DNA from 3 places in the Bradyrhizobium sp. SZCCHNS3002 genome. Region 2 is predicted to be linked to each of the others. Evidence: riboswitches for the same ligand, from Rfam matches in the RefSeq annotation. Region 2 holds a riboswitch; each other region holds the start of a gene.
What was found. A riboswitch is a leader RNA that binds a small molecule or an ion and turns the genes downstream of it on or off. The one in region 2 is predicted to bind S-adenosylmethionine.

Region 1 (2,261 bases), on a different contig from region 2:
CAGTTTGAAAACCTTGCGGCCCGGCTCCGGCTGGGGACTCTTGCCCGGCGTATAGGGCGCGATATCGAGGATGCCGGGGTTCGGCACGGGGCGGTTCATCGTCAACTCCGGAAAATCATCACTGGCGCAGGGCGTCTCAGCTCGGAACCGTATAGCGTTTCGCATGGCCGCCGACGAGGGCGGCGGAGCGTACCGAGGCGCCCGCCGCGATCAGGGCAGCCCTGATCTTGTCGAGGTTCGACGGCGACTCGATCGATACCAGCAGTGCGGCGCCGTCGAAGGCGGTATCGGGCACCGCGATGACGTCGGCGAGCGGCGACAGCGCCCGCGACACCTGCGCATTCCAGCCGGAGACGCGGATGCTCCAGGTCTCGACCTCGAGCACCAGCGCATCGTCGGCGACGCGCGACACCGCGAACACCGGCAGCGCGGCGGGATGGTCGGCGCGCTCGATGAACGGCATCCGCGCGATGATCTTCGGTGCGCCCACGGGCTCGAGCGTGATCCACCACGGCGTATGGCCGGAGGTCGTCGACACCAGCGCGAGATCGCCCTTCGAGCGCGCCACAGCCTCGACCGCGGCTTGCGCGCTGAAATGCGGCACGTAGGGCACCACGAATCCGAAATGGAACCTGGCGGAATCGCGCATCGCGGATTCGCCGACCGACACGTCGGCATGAACCGAGAACGGCGCCTGCACATAGGTGAAGGTCGAGACGATCACGCGCCAGATCCCCTCGACGGTGTCGAGCGGCAGGATGCCGCGATGGCGCTGCACCAGGCGGCGCATCATGTCGGCCTCGCGCGCGGGCCTGAACGCCGAGCCGACCTCCTGGGTCTTCTTGACCTTGATCAGCCGGTCGATGATGTCGGCCCTGTTCATCAGCAACTGATGGACCTGCTCATCGATGGCATCGATCTCCTTGCGCAGATCGGCGAGCGAGGGCGGGGCGGGCGGCGGGTTCGACATGGTCCGTGTCACTCTTCGCGAGGCCACGGGAAAACCTGCGGCCAAAGGAACGGATGCCGTTCTCTCCGATGCCGCGGACCTGCGCAACAGCAAGTTTACCTTGCGCCATCCAGGCTTGGCTGACCTGCGGCGGAGCGCCCGACCAACGGTCAACCCCAGCTTGCCTTGACGAATAGCGCCCGCGGGACTAGTTTCTGCCCGTTCCGTGGTCATTTGAGCCGGCCGGCTTGCAGCCACGTTAAAAAACTCGCTAAACAGGCCGGGGACGTTATCGATCCCGGCCGAACCCCAGTTCAGGCCGGGTTTTTCATGGCCTGATGTGTCACGTGGTTCGGGAGCCCTGGCCGGAAGGCTGGGGTGAGAGACATGACAGGTCTGACGCCGAAGTCCAAATCTGCGACGTCCAAATCCGCGACGCCTACATCCGCGTTGCGCACGGTCGCGCCCGACGAGCGCTCGCACGAGGTCGATCATCCGAGCTCGCCGGTGGCGCAGTTCGGCGCCGACAAGCCGCTCAGGCTCGATTGCGGCGTCGACCTGTCGCCGTTCCAGATCGCCTACCAGACCTACGGCGAGCTCAATGCCGACCGGTCGAACGCGGTGCTGGTCTGCCACGCGCTGACCGGCGACCAGCACGTCGCCAACCGCCATCCCGTCACCGGCAAGCCCGGCTGGTGGGAGACGCTGGTCGGCCCCGGCCGCCCGCTCGATCCCGGCCGCTATTTCATCATCTGCTCCAACGTGATCGGCGGCTGCATGGGCTCGACCGGGCCGGCCTCGCTGAACCCCGCCACCGGCAAGGTGTGGGGGCTCGATTTCCCGATCATCACCATCCCCGACATGGTGCGGGCGCAGGCGATGCTGATCGACCATCTCGGCATCGACACGCTGTTCGCCGTGGTGGGCGGCTCGATGGGCGGCATGCAGGCGCTGCAATGGACGGTGGCCTATCCGCAGCGCGTGTTCGCCAATCTCGCGATCGCCTGCGCGACGCGCCACTCGGCGCAGAACATCGCCTTCCACGAGCTTGGCCGCCAGGCCGTGATGGCCGATCCCGACTGGGATCACGGCCGTTACGCCGACAAGGGCACGCATCCGCATCGCGGCCTGGCTGTGGCGCGCATGGCTGCGCACATCACCTACCTCTCCGACGCCGCCTTGCATCGCAAGTTCGGCCGCCGCATGCAGGACCGCGAGCTGCCGACGTTCTCCTTCGACGCCGATTTCCAGGTCGAGAGCTACCTGCGCTACCAGGGATCGTCCTTCGTCGAGCGCTTCGACGCCAACTCCT
Region 2 (2,261 bases):
TGAGGCTGCCGTCGGGCCGTGCCTTGATCGGCTCCCAGAACTCCTCGACCGGATAGCCGGCACGGCGGTCGACGTCGACGACGCCGGTATGGCGCTTGGCGCGGTAGCCGACATAGCCGTTCGCATTGCTGCCTGAGAGGTCGACGGACAGAGCGACACCGCCGGCGAGATCCGCATCATCGCGATCCACCAGCCGCTCGGCCTGGTGCAGCGCGATCAATTCGTCCTCCGACAGGACCGCGTCGCGATAGCGGAAGCGAACTTGGGACAGGCGCGAGCCTTCGCGCAACAGGACCGGAAACGTCTTCGGGCTGATCTCTGCGTAGAGCGGACCGTGATAGCCGGCGCCGATCATGTCGAAGCGTCGCGTGCCGTCGGCGATCACGCGGGTGAACACGTCGAGCCGCCCGGTCGAGCTCTTCGGATTGGCGGCCGCGACGATGTCCTTCGGCAGCGCCAGGCTCTCCAGCAGCGGCACGATGTAGACGCAGTTGGTCTCCAGAACCGCGCCGTCGGCGAGCGCGAACTCGTGCAGCTTCAATTCGTCGATGCGCTCGGCGACGGTCGATCCCGGCCCCGGCAGAAAGCTCGCGCGCACCCTGTAGGCGACGTCGCCGAGCCGCAGGTCCAAGCTCGCCGGCTGGATCTGGCTCTCGACGAAATCATATTCGGGAATGATCAAGCCGGCCTCCGCCATCGCCACGATCATGCGATCGGGGAGGATGCCGTGGGCGTCGGCGGGAAGCGAAAACGGCAAGGCCTGATCCTTTGCAGGCGCCGGAACGGCGGCTTGTGGAGCCAATATAGGGTCTTTTGACCGGTTATCCGATGGCCGGCTTGACGGAAAGGCCGGTTGCGACTATGAGCACCACTTATCCCGTGGTGATTTGAGCCGGCCGGCTTGCAGCCACGTTAAATAAGTCGCTAAACAGGCCGGGGACGAATGTGATCCCGGCCTTGAGGAGTTTTCCCAGGCCGGTTTTTTTGTGTCCATCGCGCCGAGCGCGGTGGTCACGATGGAGGTCACATGTCGAAGTCCCCCGCGAAGGCGCCGGTGTCGTTCGCCCAGTATCGTCCCGAAACCCGGCTGGTGCATTCCGGCACCTTGCGCTCCGAATTCGGCGAGACCGCCGAAGCGCTCTATCTGACGCAAGGTTTCGTCTACGCCACGGCCGAGGAGTGCGAGGCGCGCTTCAAGGGCGAGGATCCCGGCTTCATCTATTCGCGCTTCTCCAATCCGACCACGGCGATGTTCGAGCGCCGCATGATCGAGCTCGAGGGCGCCGAGGCCTGCCGCTCGGCCGCAACCGGCATGGCTGCGGTCACCACGGCGATCCTGGCCCCCCTGCGGGCCGGCGATCACGTCGTCGCGGCCAAAGCGCTGTTCGGCTCGTGCCGCTACGTGGTCGAGGATCTCCTGCCGCGCTACGGTATCGAGTCGACGCTGGTCGATGGGCTCGATCTCGACCAGTGGCAGAAGGCGGTCAGGCCGAATACCAAGAGCTTCTTCCTCGAGAGCCCGACCAATCCGACGCTCGACGTGATGGACATTCCCGCGATCGCCGAGATCGCGCACGCCCATGGCGCGCGGCTGATCGTCGACAACGTGTTCGCCACGCCGATCTGGCAGAGCCCGCTCGCGCTCGGCGCGGACGTCGTCGTCTACTCCGCGACCAAGCACATCGACGGCCAGGGCCGCTGCCTCGGCGGCGTGATCCTGTCGTCGGAAGCGTTCATCGCCGAGCACATCCACAACTTCATGCGCCAGACCGGCCCGTCGATCTCGCCGTTCAACGCCTGGGTCCTGCTCAAGGGCCTGGAGACGCTCGCGGTGCGCGTGCGCGCGCAGACTGAGACCGCCGGCAAGGTCGCCGATTTTCTCGCCGCGCATCCGAAGATCTCGCGGCTGATCTATCCCGGACGCGAGGACCATCCGCAGGCGGCGACGGTCAAGAAGCAGATGCGCGCCGGCTCGACCCTGGTCGGCTTCGAGGTGAAGGGCGGCAAGGCGGCGGCGTTCCGTATGCTCAACGGATTGAGGCTCGCGCGCATCTCCAACAATCTCGGCGACGCCAAGACGCTGGTCACGCATCCCGCAACGACCACGCATCAGCGGCTGACGCCGGACGCGCGCGCCGAGCTCGGCATCAGCGAGGGCTTCATCCGCTTCTCCGCCGGGCTCGAGCATGCCGACGATCTGATCGAGGATCTCGACGCCGCCCTCAGCGCGGCGTAGCGAATGGTGAAGTGGCGTCGCGAGT
Region 3 (2,261 bases), on a different contig from region 2:
CAAGCGTGCTGTCAAGGTTGATCTGGTGATCCGACACTGCGATGCCGATCAGGGCGCTGAGCATGCTCTTGCGGATTGAAGCGACTTCCATCGGCTTCGTCGTACTGCCCCACTCGGCCACGACCTTGCCGTGCTGAACGATCACAACCGCGCTCGAATGAATCTGATCCGAAAAGGATCGCGCTTGGGTCAATCCGGTTTCTGACCAACCCAATTCTGCAGGCGTGACGCGCTCCCACTCCGCTGCTGGGAAGCCATCTTCAGCTTGGGCATGCTCGAACCGAACCAAAGCGCCGAGCAGCAGCACGACAGCGAAAACAATCTGGCGAATATGCATAGGATGATCCCACCCGTTGCGAGCTTGACCAGATTGCTACACACTAATCATTAACGGAATTAAGCAGAACGCCTGTTGAAGTGTTTTCTTTGGATACCCGCCAACCATCCTCATGGCGACGTCTCTTGTTGGCCCACAACGGACATGGAACGAACGGAACTCCCTTACGACCAAACTGTGTGACCGGCTGGTGAGAAATCGCTACTCATCCTTATTCAACGCGGCGATGAGGACGCCAACCTCTTCAACAGGTAAGGATCGTCACGCGCTATCAACTCTTCTGTCCTTGGGAGCTTTCCGAAAGCAAACCGTGCCTCCTCGATGCAAGAAAAATAACACAAGCATCTCCGTGCCATCTGAATGCTCGACCTCAACCATGTAGGATGCTAGCGATGGCGGAGTAACCACCCCATGTAAGGCTGGTCTGAGAGGCGATCTCGATTGTGCAACACGATCGAAAAGCAGACTTGATCATCTATTCCTTGTCGTCACATCGCCCTCGACCATCATTTCGTCAGCCATCTCTCGAAGTACAAATTGATCGGGTTGGAAACGTAAGGGCCATACGCTGGGCACGGAACGAACCCCTTCGCCCGATAGAGCCTCTGGGCATCGGGAAGAAATTCCGTGGTTTCCAGCCGCAGAACCGACAGCTTGGCGGTCAAGGCCGCTTCCACAACGCGCGTCAGGAGCCTGCTGCCTATTCCAGTTGTCCGAGCCTCGGTGACGACATACATGCGCTTCACCTCCCCGGTACCATCCGCGAACACCTGCAGCCCTGCACAGCCAACGGCTTGTCCGGCAATCCGCGCGATAAACATTTGCGTGTCGTCGTGCGCTAGCCGATCAATTGGAGAGCCGTGATTCCTCTCCACCCCGCAGACCTTGTTTAAGAAATCGTCCAGCGCGGTTACGAGATTAATCAGGTCCGGGGACCTTGCATCGGCCAGCTCAATTTCGATTCGATCGACAGTCATTCTCGTCCCCTTCTTCGAAGAGATGAGCGCATGACGCCGTGGTGGCTTGTCCCGTTTAGTTGCCGGACCGGCCACATCTTCTTCCGAAGGAAGAAAGCCACCTTGCTCGGGGAGCAGGTTGGCGCTGGGCGTCGGCCCAACTCTTGATGTTGGAGTTGACGATAGCGGGCACTATCGAGCTTGGCAAGTACGCCCCCAGTTTGAGGAACAACGCGTGGCCGCTCCTGGCTCATCTCGAACCTTTTGGTCGGCTCCGACGATGGCCGCTCCGTCGAAGATCGGGGTCTTGTCAGACCACAATCAGCGCCTACCGGGGAGGCCGACGGCGGCTCGGCTCAGGCGGGCGCTGTGCATAGGGGTTCGGCAAGCACATGGCCGAAAGGCCCGCGGCCCCCGCTCTGCACGCCTCCCACGACCTGTACTGGCACGCGATCGTGCTGGACCCGCCCCAGTCCCATGTCTGGAGGCACACCGGATCATTGCCATCGAACCGCTGAGCCGCGGCTGGAGCGGTTGCAAGCACGATGATTGAAGTCATGAGGAGAAGCGCGCGCATCATCAGCCATCATGACATGAGGCTGACCAATCCGAAAGGGTCTGCCGGCGCGGCCACGTCCAGGCGGGCTTCATCCGCAGGCGCGGCGGGTTTCGGTATCCGCGTCGTCAGGTGACCCTCTCTTGCTCCACGAAAAGCAGGCGATCGCAGCTAGCTTCGGCGGCTCATGACTCAGAAATAGGAGCGCGGCTGCTGCTTGATATGTTGGCCGAGGTAGCGTCTCACGGTCGAAAGATTTTTCGGTTCAGAAAGCTTCTCAAATACCTGATGCACCAATTCATCGTGATCGGAGGCAACCATTGCGACGGCGTCCCTCAGGTTTCTAAGCTGACGCCAGGAAAGAGCAGGCTCCGCTGCTGCCACCAAAGCCCAAAATACAGGGCGCCATAAC

Region 1: linked by a shared signal. The riboswitch ahead of QW845_RS33210 (homoserine O-acetyltransferase) and the one ahead of QW845_RS10940 (O-succinylhomoserine sulfhydrylase) in region 2 are both predicted to bind S-adenosylmethionine.
Region 3: linked by a shared signal. The riboswitch ahead of QW845_RS31255 (GNAT family N-acetyltransferase) and the one ahead of QW845_RS10940 (O-succinylhomoserine sulfhydrylase) in region 2 are both predicted to bind S-adenosylmethionine.

What each region holds. Positions count from the first base shown of each region.
Region 1 is NZ_JAUHHY010000026.1:63,841-66,101, forward strand. It holds gene hisC (histidinol-phosphate transaminase) at 1-99, opposite strand, end outside; gene QW845_RS33205 (chorismate mutase) at 137-970, opposite strand; SAM riboswitch at 1,166-1,245, shown strand; gene QW845_RS33210 (homoserine O-acetyltransferase) at 1,328-2,261, shown strand, end outside.
Region 2 is NZ_JAUHHY010000004.1:269,723-271,983, forward strand. It holds gene QW845_RS10935 (2'-deoxycytidine 5'-triphosphate deaminase) at 1-757, opposite strand, end outside; SAM riboswitch at 870-949, shown strand; gene QW845_RS10940 (O-succinylhomoserine sulfhydrylase) at 1,028-2,236, shown strand.
Region 3 is NZ_JAUHHY010000021.1:110,428-112,688, reverse strand. It holds gene QW845_RS31260 (serine hydrolase) at 1-337, opposite strand, end outside; gene QW845_RS31255 (GNAT family N-acetyltransferase) at 844-1,314, opposite strand; SAM-I-IV-variant riboswitch at 1,360-1,469, opposite strand; gene QW845_RS31250 (DUF3551 domain-containing protein) at 1,622-1,870, opposite strand; gene QW845_RS31245 (hypothetical protein) at 2,042-2,261, opposite strand, start outside.